4 regions of the Undibacter mobilis genome follow, and region 1 is predicted to be linked to each of the others. Evidence: predicted binding sites of a transcription regulator. Region 1 holds the regulator's gene; each other region holds the start of a gene.
The links. The regulator PhoB, encoded in region 1, activates phosphate uptake and scavenging genes when phosphate is short. The targets are predictions, from matches to a motif close to TGTCATNNANCTGTCAT.

Region 1 (3,411 bases):
TCGCCGGTGCGGCCGACGCCGGTCTGCACCTCATCAAAGATCAACAGCAGGCCGTTGTCGTCGCACAGCTTGCGAAGTGCGCGCAAAAACTCGTGAGGCACGACGCGCACGCCGCCCTCGCCCATCAGCGGCTCGGTGACGATCGCGGCGGTCTCGGCGGTGATTGCCTTCTTGACCGCCTCAAGGTCGCCGAACGGCACTTGGTCGAAGCCCTGCATGTTAGGGCCGAAGCCTTCGAGATACTTCTTGTTGCCCGTCGCGGCAAGCGCCGCCAGCGTACGGCCATGGAAGGCCCCTTCGAAGGTGATGATGCGGTTACGTTCCGGCTTGCCGGACGCGTATTGATACTTCCGCGCCATCTTGATGCAGCATTCCATCGCCTCGGTGCCGGAGTTCTGGAAGAACACGAAGTCGGCGAAGCTATGCTGGCACAGCCGCTCGGCGAGCTTTTCGCCTTCCGGAATGCGGTAGAGGTTCGAGGTGTGCCACAGCTTGCCAGCCTGCTCGGTCAGCTTCGCAACCATGTGCGGGTGCGAATGGCCAAGCGCGTTGACGGCAACGCCGGAGGTGAAGTCCAGATAGCGCTTGCCGTTGGTCGCGGTTAGCCAGACACCATCGCCCCGCTCGAAAGCGAGGTCCACACGGGCATAGGTCGGCAACAGATGCGAGCTCACGGCCAGTCTCTTTCCACGAAACGACAATCGGAACGCCCGGCGGCGCCAGTTCGGAAAACGGCAACGAGCCCCGGGGCAGAACCCGAGGACGTTCAATACCATTCGCCGATGACTAGCCCACGGCCGGCTACGGAACCGGACCTGGGCTAAGCGTTTTCCCGGCTGGCAGCGCCCAAAACGAAACGTGCCGCCTCGCCGGGCGGCACTTGGACGGCATTTTATTGGAGGCCGGGGCCAAGTCAACCGAACCACCTCGGCCGATTCGCGACTCAAAATCACCGCAGTCGCGGATTCTAAAGGAAAACCTGTGGGAGGAGAGTTTTAGCCGATTGCAAATGCTTGCGGCCGAGTCAACCCATAGTGTAGTTTTTTGGTCAGGCGATACGACATATCGCGTGCCGCCGCCTAAATCTGGTTCATCCCTGAAGCGTACACGTTCAGGTGCGGAAAAGCCGCGCCGGACGACGGGGGTGGATTCTGTCCAAACGCCTGGATCGCCGAGGGAAATACCCCATGAGCTGGACCGATGAGCGGGTCGAACTGCTGAAAAAGCTCTGGTCCGACGGTCTGTCGGCCAGCCAGATTGCCGCCGAGCTCGGCGGCATCACCCGCAATGCCGTGATCGGCAAGGTACACCGGCTCGGCCTGTCGGGTCGTGCCAAAAGCCCCACTTCGAGCGCGCCGCGCCCGCGCAAGGCCCGTTCCTCCGGCCACATGATCCGGGTGCAGCGGCCTCAGGTGCGCGGCAATACCGCGCTGGCCTATGACTACGAGGTCGAACCCGAACCCGAACTGCTGGAAATCCCGCTCGAGCAGCGCAAGACGCTGCTGCAGCTCAACGAAAAAACCTGCCGCTGGCCGGTGGGCGATCCGTCGGGCCCGGATTTCTTCTTCTGCGGCGGCGAAGCTGCTGAGGACCAGCCCTATTGCAGCTTCCACTGCCGCGTCGCCTACCAGCCGGCAAACGATCGCCGCCGCCAGAAGCCGGCGTTCAGGGGCTGAGACACTGACATCAATGGGATGACGAAGGCCGGGGCAAAGCTTCGGCCTTTTTTGTTGGACGCCTAGGCTCCGGCGCGCGGCGCTGCGCAGTTAGCCGGCGGCCCGACCGAAGCGGTCGTCGAGCGCATAGCCGGCACCGCGCACAGTGCGGATCGGGTCGGCTTGCTGGCCACGGTTGATGGCCTTGCGCAGGCGGCCGACGTGAACGTCCACGGTCCGCTCATCGATATAGATGTCGGAGCCCCAGACACCGTCGAGCAATTGCTCGCGTGAGAACACACGGCCGGGCCGTTCCATCAGGAATTCGAGCAGACGATATTCGGTCGGGCCGAGATCGATCGGCTTGCCGCTGCGCGACACGCGTTTTTTGTCCCGGTCGAGTTCGATGTCGCCGATGTTGAGCACGGTGGCAACGCGATCCGGATGGGCCCGACGCAGCAGCGCGCGCACGCGGGCAAGCAATTCCGGCACCGAGAACGGCTTGACCATGTAGTCGTCGGCGCCGGTGGCGAGGCCGCGGATCTTCTCGCTCTCCTCGCCGCGCGCGGTCAGCATGATGATCGGCAGATTCTGCGTCTCTGGCCGCGCCCGCAGCCGGCGGCACAATTCGATGCCCGACAGCCCCGGCAGCATCCAGTCGAGCACCACGAGATCCGGCACACGCTCTTTCAGCTTGGTGTCGGCGTCGTCGCCGCGGGCCGCGGTCTCGACCTCGTAGCCTTCCTTCTCGAGATTGTAGACGAGGAGCATCGTGAGAGGCTCCTCGTCTTCGACGATCAGGATTCGCGCGCTCATGCTTCGGTGGCTCGTCAGGCGTTGGTGCCGGTCAGCGCGGAGATCTCGGTCTCGCCCTTCGGCCGGCGTTCGGTGATCGGTGCGCCATCCACGATGTAGTGGACGGTTTCCGCGATGTTGGTGGCATGGTCGCCCATGCGCTCGATGTTCTTGGCGCAGAACATCAGGTGAATACAGAAGGTGATGTTGCGCGGATCTTCCATCATATAGGTGAGCAGCTCGCGGAACACCGAGGTGCAGACCGCGTCGATTTCCTCATCGCCGCGCCACACCGCCATCGCCTTGGCATCGTCGCGCCGGGCGTAGGCATCGAGCACCGCCTTGAGCTGGCCGAGCACGAGATCGGTCATGTGTTCGACGCCGCGGATCAGCTTCGGCGGCGGGAACTCGGCGTTGAGCGCAATGACGCGTTTGGCAATGTTCTTGGCCAGGTCGCCGACGCGCTCAAGATCGTTGGCAAGCCGCAGCGCGCCCACGATTTCGCGGAGGTCCACCGCCATCGGCTGGCGGCGGGCAATGGTGAGCACCGACTTTTCCTCGATTTCATGCTGGAGGACGTCGATGGCGTTGTCGGAAGCGGTGACCCGCTGCGCCATGGTGGTATCGCGCTTGGCCAACGCGTCAACGGCATCGGCAACCTGCTTCTCTGCCAGGCCGCCCATCTCGGCGACCATCCGCGACAGTTCCTGCAGGTCGACGTCGAAAGCCTTGGCGGTGTGCTGTTCGTTCATAATCCTGATCCTTCAATCCTTGCCGGCGCCGGCCTAGCCGAAGCGGCCGGTGATGTAATCCTGGGTGCGGCGGTCGTTCGGCGCGGTGAAGATCTTGGTCGTCTCGCCGTATTCGACGAGTTCGCCGAGATACATGAAGGCAGTGAAGTCGGAGACGCGCGCCGCCTGCTGCATGTTATGGGTGACGATGGCGATGGTGTAGTCTTCCT
Region 2 (3,411 bases), on a different contig from region 1:
CCGTCCGTCGAGATCCAAAGCCTACCGTCGGCGTCGACCGCGCAGTTGTCCGGCATGCCGAACCAGCCGTCTTTGGTGGTGGCGGAGGAAAACGTGGCGCCGACTTCGGCGACCGACGGATCGCCACACTTGAGCAATATCTCCCAGGTGAATTTCGTTGCGGCGTGATCGCCGTCGACCGGCGTCATTTCAATGACGTGACCGAACTTGTTGTCGGCCCGCGGATTGGCAGCGTCGACCTGATCGGGCTTACGCCGCGTGTTGTTGGTCAGCATGACGTAGACCTTCTGCGTCACCGGATTGACTTCGGCATCCTCGGGCCGGTCCATCTTGGTGGCGCCGAGCAGGTCGGAGGCGCGGCGCGTTTCGATCAGAACGTCGGCCTGATCCTTGAAACCGTTCGCAGCGGTAAGAGGGCCCTGGCCAAACGTGAGCGGCATCCACTCGCCGCTGCCGTCGGCATTGTATTTCGCGACAAATAGGGTGCCGGCATCGAGCAGATCGCGATTGGCGGCGGCATTGGCCGGATCGAAGCGGCCTGCGGTGACGAACTTGTAGACATAGTCGAAACGCTCGTCGTCGCCCTGATAGACGACATAGCGGTTGTCCTTGTTGAGAATGCCGGCAGCGCCTTCATGCTTGAAGCGGCCCATCGCGGTGCGCTTCTTCGGCGTCGAATTGGGATCGAACGGATCGATCTCCACCACCCAGCCGAAACGGTTGGCTTCGTTGGGCTCCTTGTTGACGTCGAAGCGGTCCTCGAACTTGCCCCAGGCATACCAATTGCTGGGCACGCCGTAGCGCTTGAAAGCGGTGGCCTGCGGATCGTTGTCGGCGAGCTTGCCCCAGAAATAGCCGTTGAAGTTCTCTTCGCAGGATAGCCATGTGCCCCAGGGCGTAACGCCGCCGGCGCAGTTGTTCAACATGCCGAGCACGCGGCGGCCGCTCGGATCCGCCTTGGTTTTCAGCCGCTCGCTGCCCGCCGCGGGGCCTGTGATTTCCATGACGGTGTCGGCGTCGATGCGGCGGGCATATTTCGAATTCGGCACCACCGACCATTTGCCGTTATCACGCCTGATCTCGATTACCGCGCCACCATGCGCGGCTTTCTCGATGTCGACGAGGTCCTTCGTCATCTTGGCGAAGGCGGCTTCCTTGGTGTCCTGCTCGCCGATGCCGGAGAACATCAGCTCCTCGTTGGTGTATTCGTGATTGACGACGAGGAGGCCGTGCGCCGACGGATTGGCGGCGCCGGGCATCGGCAGATAGCCGATGTAATCGTTGTTGTAGCCGAACTGCTGCTTCTGCGCCGAGGCGCTCTGCTGCGCTGGATCGAAGGCCGGCGCACCGGGCGTGACGGCATCGCCCCAGCGGATCAGAATGTCGGCATCGTAGCCCGCGGCAACGTGGTGACGTTCATCGACACCGGCTGCGACTTCGTCGAACTTGAAGCCGGTAACGGCGGCATGCGCCTTCTGCGACGCGGCGAGCGCGAGCGGGCTGACGGTCGCGGCGATGGCGGCGACGCCGAGCGCGCCCTTGAGGATGTCGCGGCGATGGTAACGCGCGGCGATGAGATCGCCAATGCTGGCGTTGTCGCTCGGGTTACTGCCTGCATTTTCCGCATCTTCGAAGGCCTGCGCGCGCGTCTGCATCGTGTCGCTCATATCCGTCTCCCGGCTCTGCCACCGATCATTTCGAGGCAGTCTAAAGAGCAGAAATGACCCGTCGGTGACAACGGCCGGACCGGGCAACGGGGGGCTGCCGGGGCGTGTTAGAGCAACTTTCCGTCGGCGCCGAAGAAGGGATGCGGCCCGTCAAATTGGCCGATGGGTACAGTGTGCGTCACGATGGTGCCGAAGCCGCTGCCCGCCGACCAGACATGCAGATGAAAGGCCGGCGGTTCGATCACGAAGGCCGGCGGCCAGTGCGCGTCGAGATCCAGCGCCACGGCGTGGTTGGGGGCCGGGCAGATCGTGGCCTGACGGCCTGCGAAAGTCGTGAGCGTGGCGCGATGCACATGGCCGGCGGCAATCAGGCGCACGCGCGGATGACGGTCGAGCAGCACCGCGAGCCGGTCGGCGTTCCGGAGGTTTTGCACATCCATATGGCCGATCCCGGTCAGGAATGGCGGATGGTGCAGAAACAACATCGCCGGCCGCGTATCAGATGCCTGCAGCGTGTCATCGAGCCAGGACATGGTATCGTCGTCCAGAAGACCATGAGGCTGGCCGGGAACGCTTGAATCCGCGGCGAGGATATCGACGTCACCGACGGCCCGCAGCGTGTTGAGCGGGCCAGTCGCCGAGGCGAAACTTTGGCCGGCCAGGGCGCGGCGCATAAGCGTCCGGTCATCGTGATTGCCCGGAACGACAACGAAGGGAAGCGTCAGCCGCGCCAGCAGGGCGTTGAGGTGCGCGTATTCCTCGTCCGTCGGCGTATCGGCAAGGTCGCCGGATATAACGACGAGATCGGGACGTGGCGACAGACCGTTCAGCGTCTCAATGCAACGCGCCAAAGCCGCTGGGGTATCCACCTTGCCGTAAGCCAGCGCGCCGGGGATTTTGATATGCAGGTCGGAGATTTGAGCGATAAGGATCGGCGATGTCATGACGGGCTTCCAGGCAGGATGCGGATCGCGTCCGGAGGCGCCGTCAAGCCGACAACGTCGCCCGGCGCGATGATGAGTCCGTTCGGCGCATCGACCAGGATCGGCTTGGCGGCCGCGCCGGCGATGCTCACCCGTTGGCGATCGCCGACGAAGATTACGGTTTCGACGCGACCGGTCAGCGTGGCAGCGTCCGCCGGAACAATCGACCATGACTCTGGTCTGATCATCGCAATGGCTGGTCCCGGTGTGGCGCCTGCGATGGGCAAGATGCCGCCCGGCAGGATCAGGCCGCCGTCGCGGCACGCGGCCTCGACAACATTGGCCGCGCCGACGAATTCCGCCACATAGCGGTTTGCCGGCGTGAGGTAGATATCGCGCGGCGTTCCGATCTGGGCGATGGCACCCTTGCTCATGACGACGATGCGGTCACCCAGCGTCATGGCTTCGGCCTGATCGTGTGTGACGTAGACCGACGTGATGCCCAGTTCGCGCAGCAGGCTGTTGAGCTCACCGCGCAGCCGCTCGCGCAACAGCGCGTCCAGAGCGGTCAGCGGTTCGTCGAGCAGCAACACGCGGGGGCGCGCCGCGACGGCACGCGCCAGCGCCACACGCTGACGCTGGCCGCCCGATAGCTGATCGATCGAGCGGCCTTCAAGGCCTTCAATGTGAGTCAGTTTGACCAATTCTGCGACGCGCTTTGCCCGCTCGACGGCGCCGACACCGCGGATTTTCAATCCGTAACCGATGTTTTCGGCCACGTTCATGTTCGGGAACAGCGCATAGGACTGGAACACCATGCC
Region 3 (3,411 bases), 280 kb from region 1:
CGGCGACGGCCTTCTTCTGATCGTCGTTAAGCTGATTCCACAGCTTCATCGACATGATCATCACGTCCGGAATGCGCATGTGTTCGTCGAGAGTGTAGAACTTCGACACCTCGTAGAACTTCTTGGCGACGACGGAGGGATGATTGTTCTCGGCGCCGTCGACGACGCCGGTCTGCAGCGCGGTGTACAGCTCCGACCACGCCACCGGCACGCCGGTTGCGCCGAGCGCCTTCATGGTATTGACCATCACCGGCGAGGCCATCACGCGGATTTTGGCGCCCTTGAGATCGTCGGGCGTTCGCACGGCCTTGTCGGTGAAGAAGTTGCGGGCGCCGGAGTCGATATAGCCGAGCACCTTGATGCCTTTATCCTCCAGCGGCTTGGCCAGCGCGGCGGCTTCCGGCTGAGCCAGGAACCACCAGAAGTGGTCGGCATTCTTGAACAGGAACGGCAGCGAATACATGTCCATCGCCGGCACGACCTGGTTGAGGTTCGAGGCCGACACGGTGGTGAAGCCGATGGTGCCGTTGCGGATGCTCTGCACATTGGCGACGGCGTCGCCAAGCTGAGTGTTGTGATAGACTTCGACCTTGACCGTGCCCTTGGTCAGGATTCCGACTTCGCGGCCGAAGTATTGCTCAGAATAACTGGCCGGATGGTCGGTCGGCTGAATGCCGGAATATTTGGTGACGATCTGCTGCGCGTGTGCGGCCGTGGCCGTAACGATGGCAGCAGCCGCGAGTGCGGCGAGTTTCTTCATGCAAACCTCCCTGGGAATTATGTATTTTTTGCTTGGGAGGGAGCGTAGATAGAGTTGTATGAACTTGTCAATTTGCCGCAAGTGCGATTGTGCGCCGCACTCAGACTAAATTTTTATAGGGCGCGCAGCCGCCGCAACGCCCAGTAAGTGACCGCCCCCGCCGTAAAGGCGACGCACAAAGCGAGCCAGCTCCCGCCATCGGTGTTCTGCAACGGCATGTCCTTGGTGTTCATGCCGAAGAAGCCTGTAACTAAAGTCGGAGGCAGCAGGCATGCCGTCAGGATCGACAACGTAAAAAGCCGTTTGTTGGTAAGGGCGCTGACCTTGGCGGCGGCCTCGTCGAGCAGCAGGCGGGCGCGCTCGTAAAGCGAGCCGATTTCGTGGTCGATGGCGTCGAGCTTCTGCGCCAACGCTCCCACCGCCTCGGCCGCGGCCTTGTTATGCTGCGCCAGCCGCGGCTCGAGGCGCGCGAACATGGTTTTGAGTTGCGCAAGCTGGCGATGAACGCGCACGGTCTGCATCCGCACCTTGCCGACGCGGCGCTGTTCGTCGGCCGGCTCCTCGCGCATGACGTTTTCTTCAATGCCGTCGAGTTCGTCGCCGAGGCGTTCCGCCATGCGCGCAATGGCGTCGGCGAACTGGTCGATGATGGCATCGAGGAAGGACACGACGCTCGGAAAGCGCTTGCCGCTCTCGATGGCGCGGCGGTTGTGCTCGACGGAATGCACCGGCTGCTGGCGCGCCGTGATCATCATGCGTTCGGTCATGACGAAGCGGAGGCGCACGATGTCATCGCTCTCCTCGACCAGGCCCTGATGCAGATCGGGCACCACGCCGACGATTTCGTCGCCGATGATGTCGAGGCGCAAGTGCTTGTCCGGTCCGGACAGCACTTCGCGCGCCATCTCGGACAGCGGCGCATAGCTCGCGATCCAACTGCGGCAACGATTGTCGGCGAGCGCCAGGTGCACCCAGATCCAGGCGTCGCGATGGTCGCTCAAGGCGTCATCGACGCGGTCGTTCGGAAGCCGCTCCGCGGTGCCGTCGGCCGAAAACCGGTAGGCCCAGACGATGCCGGTTGCGGGATGGACGGTCGCGATATCGGTGTGCATAGCGCTAAAGGTGCTGCGCCATGTGACAGGGCGATGACAGCCGCTATACGTTTTGGCCCCGGGCGGCCTTGGCCCGCAGGCATGACGGGCAGAGGCAATCGGCGGCGGCCTCCAGTGACGGCATCGGCAGGCGAAAGGGCTCCGCCGCGCACCAGCATCCAACATCGCCGCTGCAGGTGAACGTCGTGCCGCAGGCGGCGCAAGTGAGCGTGCGCGCGGACGTCGGTTGCGGCGTGACGGTCATGGCTCGCCGGCCCCGATGTAGCCGCCGATCATCCAGACGCCGCCTTCCTTGACGTAGCAGAGCTGGTCGTTGCCGACCGGCGCCAGGGCATCGATGGTGATGAAACCGACTTTGCCGGCCGGGGTCAGCACCCGCATGTAATTCGGATTGACCGACCCCTCCGGCAGCACGCGCACGAAGGCGAGTCCGAGCTTGTCGATCACCGGCGCGCTGGCCTGGGGCGTCGCCCTGACATCGGTGCCTGCCATGAGCGGATAGCCCCAGGTGGCGGCGTCGGTCTGCGTGTCCTTGAGCAACGCGGCGAAGGCCTTGGTGTCGTAACGCGGCTCGGCCGGCCCGCAGACTGCGTTCTTGCGGCTTTGCGCAGGCGAGGCGCTGGGGTCGTCGGCCAGTCCGGCGAGCATGTCCCAGCCGACGCCATCCTTGTTGGACAGACCGAGCGCGGCCGCGAGCACATCCATGCCGGACCGGCCCTTGGCGGCGTCGGCACCATCGCGGTCCCAGAAGAACCCCTTTGCAACGAGCTTGGCCAGAGCGGCGCGATCGCGGTTCCTGGCGGCTTCGGCAACCTTGGCGCGCAACACAGTGAAGTCCCCATCCTTCATCTCGGCCGGTGGCGTGATGGCGACGGCGCGGTAAGGCTTGCCGGCGACGGCCGGCGCGGCTTGCTGTGCGGCGGCTCTTTGCGCCTGCACGGGAACAGCCGCCGCTGCCAAGGCGACAGCGAGCAGAGCGGTCGTCAGGATCGTGTTCGGCATCGCGCCGCTCCGGGCCGGAAGAACTGGTGTGAATCTACCACAGATGATGCGGCAGAACCGCGATCCCTTTTCAACTTATCCGCCGCGGACGAACCGGTCGCTGTTCCATGCGGCCGCGCGCGGCGCCGGCGGGCCATTCTCGAAAAGTTGCTACGAATTCAGGCCGCCGCTTGTTGCCGCGTTCTGACGATGCCGGTAGATGAAAATCCCTGCCAATCTCCCTCTTGTCCAGAGATCAACATGCCCGCCGCACTGTCACCTTATCTGATGCCGATCGCCTTGCTGCTCGGCTCCAATATCTTCATGACCGCCGCCTGGTACTGGCACCTGAAATACAAAGAGGTGCCGATCCTCAGCGTCATCTTCATCAGTTGGGGGCTGGCTTTCGTCGAGTATTGCCTGGCGGTCCCGGCCAACCGCCTCGGCAGCGACGTCTATTCGGCGGCGCAGCTCAAGACGATCCAGGAAGTGATCACGCTGGTGGTGTTTGCCGGATTTTCCGTCCTCTATCTCAAGCAGGGCCTGACGCTGAACCAC
Region 4 (3,411 bases), 610 kb from region 1:
GCGGTCGGAAAATCGACCACCGCGCGCGTGCTGCAGGCCTTGCTGGCGCGCTGGCCGGCTTCGCCGCAGGTCGATCTCGTCACCACGGACGGCTTTCTGTTTCCCAATGCCGTGCTCGAGCGCGAAGGCCTGATGGAGAAGAAAGGGTTCCCGGAAAGCTACGATCTGGCGACCTTGTTGCACTTCCTCTCCGACGTGAAGGCGGGCCGGCGGCCGGCGCGCGCGCCGATCTATTCGCACTTGATCTACGATGTGGTGCCCAACCAGTGGATCGAAGTGAATCGGCCCGACATTCTCATCGTCGAAGGCCTCAATGTCTTGCAGACCGGCCGTTTGCCGAAAGATGGCAAGGCCATTCCTTTCGTGTCCGATTTCTTCGATTTCTCGGTTTATATCGACGCCGATGAAGACGTGCTCAAAGGCTGGTACGTCGACCGATTCCTCACGCTGCGCGGCACGGCGTTCCGCGATCCGAAATCATACTTCCATCGCTATTCGGATCTGTCGGATGACGAGGCGGTGAAGACCGCGGTGTCGATCTGGGAGCGCATCAACCTCGTGAACCTGCACGAGAATATCCTGCCGACGCGCCAGCGCGCAGATCTCATCCTGAAAAAGGCCGGCTCGCATCAGATCGATCAGGTGTCGCTGCGAAGGCTGTAAGCCTTCGCGGCCGTCGGCCCCGCGCAACAGCTTGCGGTCAGTTAAGCCGCCCTGCGGCCGAGATCGAAGTGCTCGATATAGCGCTGCTTGATCACCGACACGGGCAGCACGATCAGCACGTCGGTGGTGCCGAATTCGTGATCCACCACGGCACCGTCTCCGATATAGGCGCCGAGCCGCAGATAGCCCTTCACCAGGGGCGGCAACTGACGCAGCGCTTCCTTCGGGTCGATCGATTCCTTGGAGATGCGATTCATCTCGACATAGCGCTCGGGCAGAGCCTGCGCGCGCCACTCTTCCGGCGCGCGGGCATAGTGATGCAGAAACGACAGCGGCAGCGCCAGACGCTTCGGCTCGGTGCCGTCGAGGCTGGCGCAGCCGATCATCACATCGCAGCGGTTCTGCGTGATGTAGGCATGGATACCGTGCCAAAGCAGTTCGACGGTCCGCTTGTTGCGGTACGGCGCCAGCACGCAGGAGCGGCCGAGCTCGAGGAATTGCAGGTTTCGGTGGCGCTCGATGAGGCCGCTGATGTCGAACTCGCCGGCGGTGTAGAAGCCGCCATGATCTTCGGCGAGCGCCTGTCGCAGGAGACGATAAGTGCCGACGACGGCCGGGCGGTTGCCTGGCGTTCCCTCGCGGGCGGCGTGGTCGAGCACCAGCAGGTGGTCGCAGATCGCGTCATAGCCATCGACGTCGCGGCGCGCAAACAAGCGACCCGGGTTCGGGATCGCCGTGCCTTCCTGGTAGAATACCCGGTAGCGCAGCTTCTGGGCCTGGCGTACTTCGGCGGCCGTCTGGGCAAGGCGGACTTCCAGCGAGCCGATCCGGCCGAGCGATTGCAGCGGGCGATGCGCCCGCGCCGCCCAGGCCTGCAGCCCGCCATAGGCCTGCAACGACGAGATCAGCCCGGGCGCCGCAGGAGCCGCGCGACGGCGGCTGAACGGATTACGCGTCGGAGTGGCGCTGTCGCGCATCATGGCTGGGTCCCTTTGGGAGCTCGTCATCATTGGCGTGTAAATGGGGTCCGATCCACCCCGATTTAAGACCGGCGAATCGCAACCTGACGCCACTGTTGCAGCGATACACCATGCCTCGAATACGGAATTATGACGATTTGGGGAAGCCTGATTGACACACTTCAGGCCGCAATCGAGCCCCGCCCGGCGAGCCGGTTGAGTTCGTCGCAGAGGCGTTGCCGGTCCAAGGGCTTGGTGAGAATGGCGTCCATGCCGGCAGCGAGGCAGGCGGCCCGGTCTTCGGCGTAGGCATTGGCGGTCAGCGCAAGGACGGGCACCGGGCGAAAGGTCTCAGGCGCAATGTCCTTCAGCTCGGCTTCGCGGGCGCGGAGGCGGCGGGTCGCCTCAAGGCCGTCCATGCCCGGCATCTGAATGTCCATCATGATGAGGTCGAAGGGCTGGCCGTTTTCCAGCGCGGTGCTCCAGGCGAGTACGGCGCCGCCGCCTTCGCCGACCGTGGTCACGCGATGGCCAAAACGCGTGAGAAGCGCGCGCGTCAGCATGACATTGATTGGATTGTCCTCAGCCAGCAACACGTTGAGCCCGCCGCCGGGCGGCGCAGCTGTCGCAGGAGCGGGCTCAGCCGTTTTGACCGGCTCGAAGCTATCCGGTCCGGCAAAGCGCGCGGCGAGCGAGGCGGCGCGCACCGGCTTGACCAGATAGCCGGTGAAACCCGCGGCCTTCAGGGCCGGCAATTCGGACCGCTCGCCGGGATTGATCAGCACGATGCGCCGCGTCGCGTTGCCGGCAATGTCGCCATGAGCACTCATCATCTTGGCGATCGGGCAATCGACGATCAGCGCGTCAAAGCTCTCGTCGGCGAAATGCTGCGCGACATCGGCGAGATCGCCGCTGTCGATCTGCGTTGCCATGCCCCAGGCATCGAGGCGGCGCGCCAGCACTTCAGCTTCGACATGCGCCTGCGCCAGGATCAGCGCGCTCTGGCCGCTAAGGTCGGGCGCCTTGAAGGCCGCGGCAGGATCGCTTTCCGCGGGCGGCAGATCGATCGAGAACGAGAAGGTCGCGCCCTGTCCCGGCGCGCTGTCAACGTGAAGCGTTCCGTTCATGCGCTCGACGATGCGTTTCGAGATCGCCAGTCCCAATCCCGTGCCGCCGAACCGGCGCGACGATGATGTATCGGCCTGCTCGAAATCGCGGAAGATGCGCTCCTGGTCTTCGGGTGCGAGTCCGATGCCGGTGTCGCGGACGGAAAAGCGCACAGCGCCTTCGTTGGCGCCGGGTTCGACAATGACGGTGACGCCGCCGGTCTCGGTGAACTTCACGGCATTGCCAGCAAGGTTGAGCAGAACCTGTCGCAGGCGTGCGGCGTCGCCGATGACGGCCGCCGGCAAGCGTTCGTCGATGAAGGAACAGATAGCGATGCCCTTATCCTGCGCGCGGGGTGCCAGCAGTTCGATGGTCTCCTCCACCAGCGGCAACAGCGTAAAGGCCGCGGGCGCAAGATCGAGCCGGCCGGCTTCGATCCGGGAGAAGTCGAGGACTTCCTCGATCAATGTCAGCAGCGTTTCGCCGGAGGCCTTTGCGGCTCTGGCGTAATTGAGCTGCTCTGGCGTAAGCGGCGTGTCGAGCAACAGATCGGTCATACCAAGGAGGCCGTTAAGCGGCGTGCGGATCTCATGGCTGACGGTGGCGAGGAAGCGCGACTTGGCGTGGCTCGCCGCTTCGGCCAGATCGCGCGCCTCGACGCGATCGGTGACGTCGCGGCCGA

Region 2: DXH78_RS18940 (PhoX family protein) is a predicted target of PhoB. The motif match lies at 1,721-1,737, and genes of this name have one in related genera.
Region 3: DXH78_RS01255 (CorA family divalent cation transporter) is a predicted target of PhoB. The motif match lies at 1,895-1,911, and genes of this name have one in related genera.
Region 4: olsB (l-ornithine N(alpha)-acyltransferase) is a predicted target of PhoB. The motif match lies at 1,762-1,778, and genes of this name have one in related genera.

What each region holds. Positions count from the first base shown of each region.
Region 1 covers NZ_QRGO01000001.1:541,744-545,154, forward strand. Annotated here, with positions in the region: gene DXH78_RS02530 (aspartate aminotransferase family protein) at 1-680, opposite strand, end outside; gene DXH78_RS02535 (GcrA family cell cycle regulator) at 1,188-1,676, shown strand; gene phoB (phosphate regulon transcriptional regulator PhoB) at 1,767-2,471, opposite strand; gene phoU (phosphate signaling complex protein PhoU) at 2,486-3,202, opposite strand; gene pstB (phosphate ABC transporter ATP-binding protein PstB) at 3,236-3,411, opposite strand, start outside.
Region 2 covers NZ_QRGO01000003.1:314,129-317,539, reverse strand. Annotated here, with positions in the region: gene DXH78_RS18940 (PhoX family protein) at 1-1,667, opposite strand, end outside; gene DXH78_RS18935 (phosphodiesterase) at 1,775-2,611, opposite strand; gene DXH78_RS18930 (ABC transporter ATP-binding protein) at 2,608-3,411, opposite strand, start outside.
Region 3 covers NZ_QRGO01000001.1:263,375-266,785, reverse strand. Annotated here, with positions in the region: gene DXH78_RS01260 (TRAP transporter substrate-binding protein) at 1-760, opposite strand, end outside; gene DXH78_RS01255 (CorA family divalent cation transporter) at 874-1,872, opposite strand; gene DXH78_RS01245 (hypothetical protein) at 2,113-2,874, opposite strand; gene DXH78_RS01240 (DMT family protein) at 3,115-3,411, shown strand, end outside.
Region 4 covers NZ_QRGO01000001.1:1,151,516-1,154,926, forward strand. Annotated here, with positions in the region: gene coaA (type I pantothenate kinase) at 1-663, shown strand, start outside; gene olsB (l-ornithine N(alpha)-acyltransferase) at 705-1,643, opposite strand; gene DXH78_RS05425 (ATP-binding protein) at 1,805-3,411, opposite strand, start outside.